DNA from 4 places in the Cytobacillus sp. OWB-43 genome. Region 1 is predicted to be linked to each of the others. Evidence: riboswitches for the same ligand, from Rfam matches in the RefSeq annotation. Region 1 holds a riboswitch; each other region holds the start of a gene.
What was found. A riboswitch is a leader RNA that binds a small molecule or an ion and turns the genes downstream of it on or off. The one in region 1 is predicted to bind S-adenosylmethionine.

Region 1 (3,876 bases):
TTCATTCCCAGCTACAGATACAACGCCTTCAGTCGGGATTTCAAGTCCATTTAACATACGAATCAATGTACTTTTACCCGCACCACTGTACCCGATTACACCGAATATTTCACCCTCGTTAATTTCGAGGTTAACATTGTCTACTGCATTTACTTTCCCGTTTTTCGTTGAGAAAATCTTTTTTACATCTTTTATTGAAATCATTTTATACTTCACCTCTTCAATCCAGAAAAACCAACACATTTATAGCATATCCATTGTTTATAAAAAAAGCCTTCCTGCTTATGAGCAGAAAGGCTTGTTATGAAAATTCCTTTCTCTCATCTTTCAAAGCTAATGCTTTGAGTGAATTGGCACCATTTCAATTAAATGACGGTTGCCGGGCTTCAAAGGGCACTTCCCTCCACCTCTCTAAATAAGAGCAAACTATGAATATATTGAATTTTTTTGTGTACCTGTGTAATAGTATCATGTCATTGAAGTAGGTGTCAAATCTGAAATAATAGTTGTTAGACCCTTATATTTAATGAAGCAATACCGGTTGCCGCTTCAATAGCAGATTCAAGATCATCGATCAAATCTTCTACATTTTCAATTCCAATTGATAATCGGATTAAGTCTTCAGGTACACCTGCTTGTTTTAACCCATCCTGATTAAGTTGTTGATGCGTTGTGCTTGCTGGATGTATAATAAGACTTTTTGCATCACCTACATTCGCTACATGTGCGAACAGCTCAACCGAATTAATAACCTTCGCACCTGCTTCACGCCCACCAGATATGCCAAAAACGACAACTGCCCCTGCACCTTTAGATAAATATTTGTCTGCTAATTCTTTATTAGGATGGTTGTCATCGCCCGGATAAAGTACCCAATTAACAGCAGGATGATTATTTAAATATTGCACAATTTTTTTCGTATTAGCAATATGTTCTTTCATTCGAACCGTTAACGTTTCTAAACCTAACGTAAATTGGAAGGCGCTTTGTGCACTTAGTGCTGGACCTAAATCTCTTAGAAGCTGCACTCTCGCTTTAGTAATATATGCTACAGGGCCCAGTGCCTCACTATATACTATATCGTTATAGCTTGTATCCGGCTGACTTAATCCTGGATACTTCTCTGAGTTCCAATCAAATTTACCACCGTCAACAATGATCCCCCCCATTGTCGTCCCATTCCCAAGTAACCATTTCGTTGCAGAGTGAACAACAATGTCTGCGCCATGCTCAATTGGCCGACATAGATAAGGAGTTGCAAATGTGTTATCAACCACTAACGGCACACCATGTTCATGGGCGATATTTGAAACTGTTTCAATATCTAGTACTTGTAAACTCGGGTTACCAATGGTTTCGGCAAATACAGCTCGTGTCTTCTCATTGATTGCTGCTCGTAGTTCCTCTTCATTATTAATATCGATAAGCCTAACGTTGATGCCGTACTTTGGTAAAGTGACTGTAAATAAATTATATGTACCTCCATATAAATTAGAGGCAGCTACAATTTCATCACCCGCTTGAACAATATTAAGAAGAGCTAAGTAAATGGCTGCTTGCCCGCTTGCTAATGCTAATGCGCCTGTTCCCCCTTCTAACAATGCAACTCTTTCCTCAAACACAGTAACCGTTGGATTATGAATACGAGAATAAATATATCCTGTTTCTTTTAAGCCAAATAAGTCTTGCGCATGCTCTGTATTCTGGAATTGATAAGCATTATTTTGATAGATTGGGACCGCTCTTGCCCCTGTTACTGGATCAGGTTTTAGCCCACCGTGAACACCAATTGTTTCAAATCGAAGTTGCTTTTCTTTTTCTGCCATTTTACATCTCTCCTCTTTTTTAAATTGGAAAGAAAAGACGACCAAAAACCCTCTTCACAAAGAAGAGGGTTTATCATCTCTTCTTATCTACCAGAGCTTTTATGCTCTGCTGGAATTAGCACCGTGTATCAAACAACCGGTTGCCGGGTTTCATAGGGCCAGTCCCTCCACCACTCTCGATAAGAATATTTAATTTTCTAATTATTCTAAGGATAGAATAACAACCTTTTTTTGGGAAGTCAATCTTTTTTTAGGACATTTGATGTATTTATGATTATTTTTGATTTAATACGAAAATGGCATCTAATTTTAATAATTGTCTAAAAGTCGACTTAAGGATGATATGCTTTTCATCCACTTGTTTCTTTAGACTCGTACGCCCTTGAAGCAAAGAATGAAAGTGGTCAGCAGTAGTTTGAATGTTTATATGATAATTTTTCAATGGGCGAGTATGTTTAATTAGCAGCCTTTTACGGTCTAATGTCAAATACATTAGATTTTGTTCTAATTCTACTCGAATCCTTATAGGTTCCTTTAACATCATTAAAATATGATCATTTACTCTTAAAGATTGATTGAAATGATAAATGAGTTCCTCTATTGAAACCACCCCCAGCCCGCGTCTTATATTCTATAATTCTGTTCCAAGAAATGATTTCCTTCTCCTAACTATCGACTTTAACTGACAGAACATTTATTTCCAACAATGTTCACAACCTATTTCCCGAGAAATATGTCAAAAGCTAGACTTATCGACAGAAAAAAGAAATATCCCATCGATTCATCTGCCTAGAATGAGTGAGGGGTGTATTTAAACATTTACGCAACCCCCCTTGATTAAAAGCATAAGAAAACCACTTATTCCTAAACAATAAGTGGTTTTAAAATTGAGACTGTAATTCATATGATTGAATTTGTTCAAGTAAATAAGGTACTGAATGGAAAGCATAAAGCTTATCAACTAACTCTCCTTTTTTAAACACAAGTAAACACGGTACACTTTCAATTTCATACTTTTCTGCCACTGCTGGCAAAAAATTCAGGTCGGCTTTACCTATAGGAAGGTTCTGCAACAGTTGCTCAGTAATTGTTAGCATTTTCCCGGCAACTTGACATGTCCCACACATAGGAGTGAATAAATAAAATAAGCCGGATTGCTTCCTTGCGATCAAATCATTTAAGTCATTGTTTGACCAGTCAATCATGTTATCATCCTTTATCTAAATACTCGGTATATATATCTATATTTGCACTTATTAAGGCTGTAGCTAAATGATGCGCAGGTGCCGCCTCGACTTCACGATACATTTTATCAATATAGATATGCTCTGCCTCTGGTAACTCTCTCTTAAATTGTTTACGAAGTTTTTCTCCTGATGTGTCAGCATCGACTAATATATAGACTTCCTTCCCAATTAAATAATCAATTAATTCATCCAACTTCGAAGTGCCAATCGTTCCATTTGTACATAAGATCTCTACAGGTTCTCTGATTAGTCCTTTCACTTTTCGTTTGTCAGATTTACCTTCAACAATAATCACTTTATTGCCATGTTCTATATGCATGCTCATCACCTAATATATATCATTTATATATTTTATAATAGTAAGCCTTTTTACATTTGAAAACTTTTCAGCACTCATCTGGTATGTCTATATAGAAATTTAGAAAAAGGTCAAACCATTTAATGATTTGACCTTCTTTATTTAACTACAATTAATCTTCTTTTGTCATTTCTTCATATTGTTCAGCTGTCATTAGCTTGTCAATTTCACTTGCATCGGATGGCTCAACAACAATCATCCATGCTTTCTCGTAAGGAGATTCATTCACAAATTCTGGACTATCGCTAAGTTCTTCGTTAATCTCAACGATTTTACCACTAATTGGTGCATATAACTCAGAAACTGTTTTAACAGATTCTACGCTACCAAACGGTTCATCAGCAGTTACTTCATCTCCTACTTCTGGAAGCTCAACAAATACGATATCTCCAAGTTCTGATTGAGCAAAGTATGTAATACCAATACGAACTTTATCTCCTTCTGT
Region 2 (3,876 bases), on a different contig from region 1:
GGCTGTAATGTTAAGCTATGACGGTAATTTTACAGCGTAAATGAACAGGAGAAAGGAATATGATTAAACGCAAATATGTCGTTCTCGTTTTTCTAATGTTGGCTGTTTTATTTGTTGGTATTCTATTCTTTCTACCTCATTTACTTCCAAAAGGGGAAGTAGTTGATCACTCTTATGTTTCAAAAGTATTCAATAAAAATAAAGTGACTCAAGTTGAGTTAACCCTAGCAGAAGATGATTGGGAAGATATACTAGAGAATCCGACGGAAGAAGAATATAAGATGGCAAATGTGACGATAAATGGAACTAAATTGAACCAAGTAGCTGTTCGGACAAAGGGGAATTCTTCCCTTTCTTCCGTTGCTAGAATGGAAGATTCTGATCGTTATAGCTTCAAAATAGACTTTGATTACTATACCGATCAAACTTTATATGGATTGAAAAAGTTGAATCTAAATAACCAATTTAGTGATGCTACGCAAATGCGAGAATATTTATCGTATCAATTAATGGAGAATATGGGATTACCCACACCTGCTTATTCTTATATGTATGTGACCATTAATGGTCAGGAATGGGGATTATATTTAGGTGTTGAACAAGTAGACGAAGTGATGCTTGGAAGATATTTTGAAAATCCATATGGATCATTGTACAAGCCAGATGGTACAAATAGTGACTTGAAATGGGTAAGTGATGATATTGATGATTACTCAGGTTTAAACTTGAAATCAGAGGAGCAAGATGAACAAGCGTTAATAGATATGTTAGATAGTATCGATAATGGTGGCAATTTAGAAAAAACTTTAGATGTGGATCAAGTATTACGATATTTTGCAGTAAATACGGCTGTCGTTAGCATGGATAGTTACCAAGGGCAAATGAAGCACAACTATTATTTATATGAAAATGATGGTAAGTTCTCAATCATTCCGTGGGACTATAATATGGCATTTGGCGGCTTTGGAGTAGGTATGGGTGGCGGAGGACGCATGAACGGAGATTCTTCAATCGCTGAAGAAAACCAAAACAAAAATCAAAATCAGGAACAACAAGGTCTAGCACCAGGAGAAGGTGGGCAAGGTGAGGATGAACAAGGTCAAGTTCACCAAGCTGAAATGGGGAACTTCGATGGTGGCATGGGAAATAGTAATTTAATGAGTGAAGATACGATTAATTTCAGTATTTCCGAACCTGTAGCTGGTACTTCTTTAGATGAGAGGCCTTTACTTAATGCTTTATTGGCAAATGATGAATTTAAAAAGCAATATGAAGCATACCTTGAAAAGATTGCCGAAGAATATATGACAAAAGAGTCTTACCAAAATACAACTACACAAATTAGTACATTGATTCTTCCTTATGTAGAACAGGATCCTACCAAGTTTTATACAACAGAAGAATTTCTACAAGCAGTGCAAGGTGATGAGAGTTTACCAGCATTTGCTGAGGCGAGATCAGAATCGATACTTGCTCAGCTTTCAGGTGAATTAGAAGTAGAATCACAAGCTTCTGAAGTCAATAACATGTTCCCTAGCCGAGCAGGTGGTGATGACCAGGAAGGTCAAGAAAGAGGAGAAGTATTCCAACCGCCAAACGGTAATGAAGGAAACATTGATGGTGAAATGCCTGAACGTCCGCAAGGCAATGGAGACTTTCCGCAGGAAGGAGATTTTGAGACACCAGAAGGGTTTGAAGGTATGCCTGGTGGTGAGGGACGTGGACAAGAAGAGCAACCTAGTACAGTAAAGTTCAAAACGTCAGCAATCATCTTGTATGTGGGTCTAATCACAGCTTTATTAGGAACAACTTTTTTTATCTTCTTGTTTAAACGAAGAGGAAGATAAGTAAATGCATAAATAATCAAAATACTATTGACAATTAATTCAATACCCGATAAAATTTCCTTTATCAAAGCAACACATTAAATTTAATATGATTCTTATCGAGAGAGACTGAGGGACCAGGCCCGAAGATGTCCGGCAACCTCCTTTTAAAGGGAAGGTGCTAAATCCTGCAGAATGATTTCATTCTGAAAGATAAGGTTTAATAACAATCATTTGTTGAGCCTCTTTCAAAGTGAAAGAGGCTCATTTTATGTTGTAGAGGATTTAGGGAGGGTGAGGTAAATGATTGAAGTCAATCATTTAGTGAAAATTTATAAAAGCAAAAAGAAGCAAGTAATAGGGGTTGACAATGTATCCCTTTCTATTAAAGAAGGGGAAATATACGGGATTATTGGCTATAGTGGAGCAGGGAAAAGTTCTTTATTACGCTGTCTAAATTTATTGGAGAGACCGACATCTGGTGAAGTGAAAATTGATGGCGTTGATTTAACATCTTTAACAAGTAAAGAATTAAGAAAAGCAAGGCAGAAGATAGGTATGATTTTTCAGCATTTTTATTTAGCGAGTTCGAAGACAGTGTATGAGAATATTGCCTTTGCTTTAAAAGCGGCAGGTAAAAGCCCGAAAGAAATAGATATCAGGGTGAAAGAACTATTAGAATTAGTGGGTTTAGCAGATAAAATTCATCAGTATCCCACACAATTAAGTGGTGGTCAAAAGCAAAGGGTAGGAATAGCCAGAGCACTCGCTAATGATCCAAAGGTTTTACTTTGCGATGAAGCCACGTCAGCTCTAGACCCTAAAACAACAAAATCAATCCTGAACTTATTAAAATCAATTAATAAAAAGCTAGGATTAACCATCGTACTTATCACTCATGAGATGGAAGTAGTCAAAGAGATTTGTCATAGGTTAGCTGTTATGCAAGATGGAAAGGTCATAGAAGAGGGACCGGTGTATGATATATTTGCGAATCCAATTGAACCACTTACAAAGGATTTCATTCAGAGTGTTCTTCAATTTGACTTACCACAACAATTGATTGAAAACAGGAAGGGAACAATCATTAAGATTCAATTTAAAGGTGCAATAGCAGAAGAATCTGTTGTTTCTGAACTGTTCCAAACATTCAAAGTAAAAGGAAATATTCTTCACGGCAAGATTGAATATATTCAAGAAGTACCTCTTGGTATTTTTATTATGGAGTTGACTGGCGAAATACCTGAAATAGAAAGAGCTATACAATATATTCAAGAAAGAACACAGAATTTGGAGGTAGTTGAACATGTTGCTTGAGTCCATTCAGGCGTTACTTCCTGAACTAAATACAGCTGTATTACAAACAATTTATATGGTCGCCATTTCTTTAGTTGCGGCACTTATACTAGGTCTTCCACTAGGTATCTTATTATTCGTTACAGACGAAGGATTGTTCTTAAAGAATAGATTTGTAAATGCTGTTACCGGTTGGATTGTCAATTTGATCCGCTCTATTCCTTATATTATTTTGTTAGTAGCTCTATTGCCGTTAACAAAATTAATTGCAGGTTCAACTATTGGTCCTACAGCGGCTTCTGTTTCATTATCTGTAGCAGCGATTCCGTTTTTTGCAAGATTGGTAGAAACATCCTTAAGAGAAATAGATAAAGGAGTCATTGAATCTGCAGTAGCAGTAGGCGCTTCCCCTTGGATGATAATTAAGGAAATTCTTGTCCCAGAAGCGAAACCTGGAATTGTTCAAGGTTTAACGATTACGACTATTAGTTTAATTGGTTATTCAGCAATGGCAGGTATTATTGGCGGCGGTGGTATTGGTGATTTAGCGATACGTTTCGGTTACTATCGCTATGATAATGTCATTATGATTACGACAGTAATTGTCCTCGTTGTATTGGTGCAAATCATTCAAATTGGTGGGGATAAATTAACTAAATATGTAGATAAGAGATAATAAATTCAAACGATAGATATAGTAAAGGGGATGGAGCCTTTACTATATCTATTTATCCTAATGATTGAGTATTAAAGA
Region 3 (3,876 bases), on a different contig from region 1:
TCAACCACAACATATCTTTTTTGGGCATTATGGTGAGGGCCCTGAACCAAAGGATGTTTTTACTCAAATTCGTTATTGGTTACCTATATTTACTTCAGTTGCAGATGACGTTTTTCTCCAAGGAAATGACATAATAAAAATGCAAGAAGCCATACAATCGGAATTGTTGGAACAAGTAAAACATTATTTATTAACAGCGCACGATGTTGAACTTAGTGCAGAGGATAAGAAGCTAATAGGCTTAGATTTAAATGTCTGCACAATGGGGATGATTGATAGATTGCAGAAAGTGAAATAAAGATTTAAGTCGTGTGGTTTGGAGGTAATTAACATGGATTTGGAAGAAATAAGATCAGAGATACAGCATCGTCAATCAGATATATTGGGTAGCTCCAGATTGGTTAAATTCGCTGTTCTTCTTCCCCTAATAGAAAAAGATGGAGAAATACATATTTTGTTTGAAGTACGGTCTTTATCTATGAGAAGACAGCCAGGGGAAATTTGCTTTCCTGGGGGGAAAATGGATCAAGACGATGTGGATTTAATAGAGACGGCAAAAAGGGAGACCAGTGAAGAGTTAGGTATCCCAATTGGAGAAGTCTCTGTTTTTTCAGAACTTGATTATGTAGTGACACCTTATGATACAGTGATTTATCCGTTTGTAGGCACAATAGAGAGCATCAGTGATCTTAAGCTAAATCCAGAGGAAGTGGATCAAATTTTCACAGTACCACTTGCTTATTTTTTGAAAGAGGGACCATCTATTCATTATATTGAGATGAAGCCAGAGCCTAATAGTAGCTTTCCCTATCATCTCATTCCTAATGGGGAAAAATATAAATGGCAAACGCGGAGGATGCAAGAAATTTTTTATACTTATAAAGGTCATGTGATATGGGGGTTAACAGCTAAGATACTGTATCATTTTTTGACGCTTATCCAGGATGAAAATAAATAAATTTTCAAAATGTTATTGACGATTCCCTATAAAAGGGTATATGATGTTAAACAAATAAATATGAACTTCTTATCCAGAGAGGCGGAGGGACTGACCCAGAGAAGCCTCGGCAACCAGCAATCTTTTGTATGGTGCTAATTTCAGAGGATATTATCCAAAGATAAGGAGAAGGTGAGCTCGTTAATTCAAAGCCCTTCTGCCTCTTCTAGGTAGAAGGGCTTTTTATGTGATAGAGCTAATATTTTATTGGAATATAAAATATATTCAGATTTCATATTGACGACAAATCATTTTTTGGATATAATTCTATTTGTAATTAAAGTATTAACGCTTTAAAAAATAAAATATTTCTTATCGAGAGTGACGGAGGGATCAGGCCCTATGAAGTCCGGCAACCTTCAAGCAATTGCTTGAAAAGGTGCTAAATCCTGCAGGCAGTAAATGTCTGGAAGATAAGATGAGGCAACCCCCTCTTCTTATGAAGAGGGGGTTATTTATTTTAATCATCCGACTAAAAAGTAGAGGAGAGTATATAATGACGAATCAATTTAACACTTATGATGATGAGACGATTTTATTACATGGAGGTCAATCACCAGACCCGACAACGGGATCTCGTGCAGTTCCTATTTATCAAACAAGTTCATATGTTTTTCATAATACAGACCATGCGCAAAGCCTATTTTCATTAGATGAGACGGGAAATATCTATTCACGAATCGGTAATCCAACGGTAGATGTATTAGAAAAACGTATTGCTTTATTAGAAGATGGGGTAGCGGCAGTAGCGACTTCATCTGGAATGGCAGCTATAGCTCTTTCAATTATGAATATTGCCCAAGCGGGTGATGAGATTGTTGCAGCGTCGAACCTTTATGGTGGAACATATAATCTTTTTGCCATAACACTTCCGAAATATGGGATTAAAGTTCATTTTGTTGATGGATCTGACCCTGAGAATTACCGTAAAGCGATTACGCCAAAAACTAAGGCTTTATATGGAGAGATTATTGGGAACCCAAGTCTTCATGTCCTAGATGTAGAGGCAGTTGCAAATATTGCTCATGATAATGATATTCCCCTTATTATTGATAATACTTTCGCTTCACCTTATCTTTGCAAACCAATCCAATGGGGAGCAGATATTGTCATTCATTCGGCAACAAAATGGATTGGTGGTCATGGAACAACAATTGGCGGACTTGTAGTTGATGGCGGACGATTTAATTGGAATCATGATAAGTTTCCTGGTTTTACTCAGCCAGATCCAAGTTATAACGGTATTGTTTATGCGAATGAGTTTGGTACACTCGCTTTTAGTACAAAACTTCGTGTTCAGTTGCTGCGCGATTTTGGGTCATCTTTAAGCCCACATAGTGCATTTCTTTTACTCCAAGGATTGGAAACACTCCATTTACGTATAGAGAAACATACGGAAAATGCAGCGAAGATAGCCCATTTCTTAAACGCTCATCCAGCTGTCGATTGGGTCGCATATCCAGGTTTAGCAGAGCATCCAGCGCATGAACTCGCGAAGAAATATTTAAACACTGGCTTCGGTTCCATTGTGAACTTCGGTATTAAAGGTGGCCGAGATGCGGGTAAAAAAGTGATAGATACAATTGCATTGTGGTCTCATGTAGCCAATGTAGGTGATGCGAAGTCACTCATTATTCATCCGGCTTCAACCACACATCAACAGTTAAGTGCAGAAGATTTAATTAAAAGCGGTGTAAGTGAGGAACTCATACGTTTATCAGTTGGGATTGAATCGGTTAGAGATTTAACCAATGACTTAGATCAAGCCTTCTATGAAGCGACTGGTATTTCTTCGAAGGGAGAACAAAAAGGAGAAACAGCAGTAAATGATGAAGGTGTTATTCGATGGGCATTACAATCATCCTCATTAAAAGAAGATGTGGATGGCAAAGAACTGCAAAGAGCAAAAAGGATAGCTGTTGTTGGATTAAGTGGAAATCCTGCTAGACCAAGTTACCGTTTAGCAAGAAAAATGCAAAGATTAGGTTATCAAATCGTGCCAGTTAATCCAAGAGAAACAGAAGTATTAGGTGAACAGGCATATCCAAATTTAAAATCCATTCCTTTTACCATTGATATTGTGCAAGTATTTAGAAGCCCTGAAGCTGCGATAGAAGTGGCGAAAGAGGCAGTAGAAATCCAACCGAAAGTTTTCTGGCTACAAGAAGGTGTCATTTCACCAAAAGCAGTTGAAATAGCAAAAGAAGCCGGACTTGAAGTGGTACAAAATCGCTGCACATATAAAGAGGCACAGAGATTAAGAGGTTCTATTGTAACCTTTGCTTGTGAAATTTAAAACCGAGATTGAGGAGAGTCATCGATGAAAAAATGGTTCGTATTTTTAATTGTCGTTTTATCAATTGGATTCATTAGTGCTTGCGGGGATAGTGAGGCAAGCACTGATGATAGTAATGGCGAAGGAAAACCAGAAAAAATTGTTTTAGACTATGCCTATTATTCTCCAACAAGTGTAGTTTTAAAGAAATTCGGCTGGGCAGAAGAAGCGTTTGCCGAAGATGATATTGATGTTGAGTTTGTCCTCAGTCAAGGAAGTAATAAGGCACTTGAGTTTCTTAATAGTAGCAGTGTTGATTTTGGCTCAACTGCAGGTGCAGCGGCATTAATTGCAAAAGCAAATGGTGCTCCAATTGAATCAGTCTATATATACTCAAAACCAGAATGGACGGCATTAGTTGCACCGAAAGAATCAGCTATCAAATCAGTTGAAGACTTGAAGGGAAAGAAAGTAGCAGCAACGATTGGAACAGATCCATATATCTTTTTACTGCGCTCATTAAATGAAGCCGGATTAACATCAGCGGATGTTGAAATCGTTAACTTGCAACATGCTGACGGTGGAACGGCATTAACAACAGGGC
Region 4 (3,876 bases), on a different contig from region 1:
GATTATCATACTTTTTTTCCATTGCTTTCACTCCCCTTTTATAAGATGTCTCGCCTATTTTCCCCCTCAAAAAAACGATTTATACAAAATAATAAAAAAGGAGACTGTTCCATGAAGGAATTAATTAAAAACCATCTCCCGCATCTTCAGGAAATACAGATTGAAAGCAATCATTCTGGTTGGGATCATCATATTTATATTGTTAATCAAACATATGTCATCCGAATACCAAAAACAAAACAAGTATTAGTGAAAATAAAAAAGGAAATAAAGCTACTTCACCAGCTCTCATATCTTTCTTCCATTATTGAAATACCAAATTATCTTCCATTTTATAATAAAGACGGACAAATGATTGGTGTTTTTTACCACTTCATTAAAGGACAAGCATTATCTCATTCATTGATTACTCCTCCTTTATATGAAGCCAAGCGGTTAGGAACATTTCTTACAGAATTACATCGTCTGGATATAGATGAAGCAAAGAAATGTAATATAGAAGAACTACATAGTGAAAATTATTGGGCGCAATTACATCAAGCCCTGATTAAAAAAATATTTCCGTTCTTAAAAGACGCAGAAAAAGAAGAAATTGATAAAATGTTTTTAGCGGTGTCAAAATTTAAAGAAGCAAAAGTGGTGATTCATGGTGATCTAACAAGTGCCAATATCCTTTATCATCCAAGCAAAAAGGAAATATCAGGAATTATAGACTTTACAGATACGCAAATAGGGGACCCGGCGTTTGACTTTGCAGGGCTATATTGGGATTTCAGAGATCAATTCACCAAAGAAGCTCTCGCATCTTATCAAACAAAATTCAATAAAGATGAAATGTATAGAAGAGTCACTTCCTTTTACGGCTTACAACCAATATTTCACAAATGGTTGAAAAACGTCAATGACCAGGATGAAAAAGTTGTTCGACAATCCATAAGTACAGGAATGACCAAAATACAAATTATGCACAGATAAGTTTAACAGTATTCTACAACTATTATTAGAAACCGGACAAATCCATATAATTTTGTCCGGTTTCTTGCTTATTATTACTTCGTTATTCCATCCACGCTGGCTTTCCAAATCCTTGAAACTCTTCGTCGATAATTTTTTCAAATTCTGCAGACTCGACCACTTCTTTTAAGTCTTTCGCATATTGTTTATCTTCAAAGTCTGCTTTAACTGCAACCACGTTGCGATAATCATCAAGCATATTTTCTAGTGCTAATGCACTTAATAAGTCCATATCGGCTGCCAACGCAAAGTTACCAGGAACTGCAGCAAGATCCACACCCTCAAGAGATCTTGGTAATTGTCCTGCTTCAATCGGTTGAAAAACTAAATTCTTTTTATTCTCCTTCACATCTTTTTCAGATACTGTTAGTGGATCGGCGTTTTCATCAATCGTAATTAGACCTTCGTCATTTAACGTATTTAAAGCGCGTGCTGCATTCGTTGGGTCATTTGGAATAGCAATGGTTGCACCGTCTTTAATCTCATCAATTGAATTAAACACATTCGAGTAAATCCCCATTGGGGCTGTTGGTACAATAATTAATGGTGCTAAGTCCATGTTATTTTCTTTCTCAAAATTCTCCAAGTAAATTGTATGTTGGAAAAGGTTAGCTTGTATATCATCTTCATTTAAAGCTTTGTTAGGTTGGATATAATCGCTAAACTCTACGACAGTTACTTTATATCCTTTTTCCTCTAGACCAGGTACAATAGCTTTTTTCAACATATCACTATAAGGACCGGCAGTAGCACCAATTTTTAGTTCTTTCGTTTCATCCACCTTTTCTCCACTCGTGTCTGAACCTCCGCCACATGCTGTTAGTAAACAAACAGTTGCAATGAATAAAACAATTAGCCACTTTCTCATTATGTTTCCTCCCCATAGCTGTAACCAGAATTTTAACCAATAAAAAAAGCCACTATTCATCATCTGAAAGAGGCATTGGTTTTATTCCGCCTTATCTTTCAGAATGAATGGATATCATTCTGCAGGAATTGGCACCTTCCCAATATTGGGGGTTGCCGGACGTCATAGGGCCTAGTCCCTCAGTCTCTCTGGATAAGCTTTTCATTTAATTTTTATGATATGATATTACTACTCTCTTTTATTTTTGTCAATGTTCGAAATAATGCTACATCCAATCTCCCAAGAAAATGGGTTTAGTGATCCAACTACCTTTCCTTTATTCTTTTAAAACAAAAAAGGAAATCGAATATTTCCTTTTATATAAAATTAACTGGACAATTTGTCTTTTTGGTTATAAAATGCGTTCGTATATAGATTAAATGAATGAAGGTGGATTAAAATGGAATTATCGCATCGTTTGAAGCAATTACCTCAACAATTTTTTGCTTCCCTTGTTCAAAAAGTTGCTGCTGCAAAACTTGAAGGCAGAGATGTTATTAACCTAGGACAAGGCAATCCCGACCAGCCAACACCTGCACATATTGTACAATCACTTCAGCAAGCTGCAGAAGACCCAATGACACATAAATATTCTCCTTTTAGAGGAATTAATGAATTAAAGAAGGCCGCCGCTTCCTTTTATGCGCGTGAATATGGGGTAGAAATTGAGCCTGAAAAAGAAGTAGCTATCCTTTTTGGCGCAAAAGCAGGTTTAGTAGAAATTCCATTATGCCTACTCAATGAGGGAGATTTAATGCTCTTACCAGATCCAGGTTACCCTGATTATGAATCTGGTGCGGTTTTGGCAAATGTAAATTACGAAACCTTTCCTTTAAAAGAAGCAAATCAGTTTCTACCTGATTACTCGCAATTTACAGAAAAACAAAAAAAGGATGCCCGCCTACTATTTTTGAATTATCCTAATAATCCAACAGGCGCGACAGCTGATTCCACATTTTTTGAAGAAACTGTTGCTTTTGCTAAGGAAAACAACATTACCATCTTGCATGATTTTGCTTATGGTGCTATCGGCTTTGATGGAAAGAAACCTGAAAGTTTCTTAGCCACAGCCGGAGCGAAAGACGTTGGTATTGAAATGTATACATTATCAAAAACATATAATATGGCTGGGTGGAGAATTGGATTTGCAGTTGGAAATGAACAAATCATTGAAGCCATCAACCTTCTTCAAGACCATATGTATGTAAGCTTATTCCCTGCGATTCAAAAAGCTGCAGCCGATGCATTAAATGGGGATCAAACAAGTGTAGACGAACTTGTTGCTCGATATGAGAGACGTAGAAATGCATTCATGAACGCTTGTGAAAAGGTTGGCTGGCACGGCAAGTCTCCTTCAGGATCGTTTTTTGCTTGGATGCCAGTGCCTGAAGGATACAATAGTGAAGAATTTGCTGACTACTTACTGGAAAAAGCTGATGTAGCTGTTGCCGCAGGAAAAGGCTTTGGGACCTTTGGAGAAGGTTATGTTCGGGTTGGATTACTTGTCGATGAAGAACGATTAATTGAGGCAGTAGAAAGAATTGGTCAACTCAAATTATTTTAATATAAGAGGTATGGCAGCCACAAACCTAGCCCATAGAAACATGTATAACTTATGTTCCTATGGGCTAGGTTGTGTAACTTGGAGGCTTTTATGAACGAACTCAAGCTTCATATTCTCTTCCTTTTAAATTCGCATTCCCGTTACAAGGTATCATCTTCATTGTTACATATGTCTTTACTTAGTTTTTTCGGAACGTATCGTTATCCGACAATCTTTTCTTTTAACAAAGCCAACCTATAAACACATGTGCAAACATATACATTATCCAAGTAGGCTCTCAGTTTAATAAATGTTCATATAGCATGATCATTTATCACTGATTGAAGAAAACTTTGTAACGATTGTTCCGTATGAACAACATTTCTTAATTGATAAGGCTGAAGTGTTTTTG

Region 2: linked by a shared signal. The riboswitch ahead of U9M49_RS14295 (methionine ABC transporter ATP-binding protein) and the one ahead of U9M49_RS19960 (O-acetylhomoserine aminocarboxypropyltransferase/cysteine synthase family protein) in region 1 are both predicted to bind S-adenosylmethionine.
Region 3: linked by a shared signal. The riboswitch ahead of U9M49_RS00170 (PLP-dependent aspartate aminotransferase family protein) and the one ahead of U9M49_RS19960 (O-acetylhomoserine aminocarboxypropyltransferase/cysteine synthase family protein) in region 1 are both predicted to bind S-adenosylmethionine.
Region 4: linked by a shared signal. The riboswitch ahead of U9M49_RS13475 (MetQ/NlpA family ABC transporter substrate-binding protein) and the one ahead of U9M49_RS19960 (O-acetylhomoserine aminocarboxypropyltransferase/cysteine synthase family protein) in region 1 are both predicted to bind S-adenosylmethionine.

The regions. Positions count from the first base shown of each region.
Region 1 covers NZ_JAYEFF010000007.1:163,095-166,970, forward strand. Annotated here, with positions in the region: gene U9M49_RS19955 (methionine ABC transporter ATP-binding protein) at 1-204, opposite strand, end outside; SAM riboswitch class I at 318-422, opposite strand; gene U9M49_RS19960 (O-acetylhomoserine aminocarboxypropyltransferase/cysteine synthase family protein) at 510-1,826, opposite strand; SAM riboswitch class I at 1,907-2,012, opposite strand; gene U9M49_RS19965 (hypothetical protein) at 2,101-2,436, opposite strand; gene U9M49_RS19970 (thioredoxin family protein) at 2,708-3,031, opposite strand; gene U9M49_RS19975 (toprim domain-containing protein) at 3,036-3,398, opposite strand; gene gcvH (glycine cleavage system protein GcvH) at 3,544-3,876, opposite strand, start outside.
Region 2 covers NZ_JAYEFF010000003.1:317,013-320,888, forward strand. Annotated here, with positions in the region: gene U9M49_RS14285 (DUF4956 domain-containing protein) at 1-40, shown strand, start outside; gene U9M49_RS14290 (CotH kinase family protein) at 60-1,847, shown strand; SAM riboswitch class I at 1,940-2,046, shown strand; gene U9M49_RS14295 (methionine ABC transporter ATP-binding protein) at 2,130-3,143, shown strand; gene U9M49_RS14300 (methionine ABC transporter permease) at 3,133-3,798, shown strand.
Region 3 covers NZ_JAYEFF010000001.1:15,609-19,484, forward strand. Annotated here, with positions in the region: gene U9M49_RS00160 (MBL fold metallo-hydrolase) at 1-298, shown strand, start outside; gene U9M49_RS00165 (NUDIX hydrolase) at 332-958, shown strand; SAM riboswitch class I at 1,025-1,125, shown strand; SAM riboswitch class I at 1,307-1,417, shown strand; gene U9M49_RS00170 (PLP-dependent aspartate aminotransferase family protein) at 1,494-3,293, shown strand; gene U9M49_RS00175 (aliphatic sulfonate ABC transporter substrate-binding protein) at 3,318-3,876, shown strand, end outside.
Region 4 covers NZ_JAYEFF010000003.1:161,046-164,921, reverse strand. Annotated here, with positions in the region: gene U9M49_RS13485 (hypothetical protein) at 1-22, opposite strand, end outside; gene U9M49_RS13480 (aminoglycoside phosphotransferase family protein) at 112-975, shown strand; gene U9M49_RS13475 (MetQ/NlpA family ABC transporter substrate-binding protein) at 1,058-1,882, opposite strand; SAM riboswitch class I at 1,971-2,081, opposite strand; gene U9M49_RS13470 (pyridoxal phosphate-dependent aminotransferase) at 2,322-3,485, shown strand; gene U9M49_RS13465 (STAS domain-containing protein) at 3,779-3,876, opposite strand, start outside.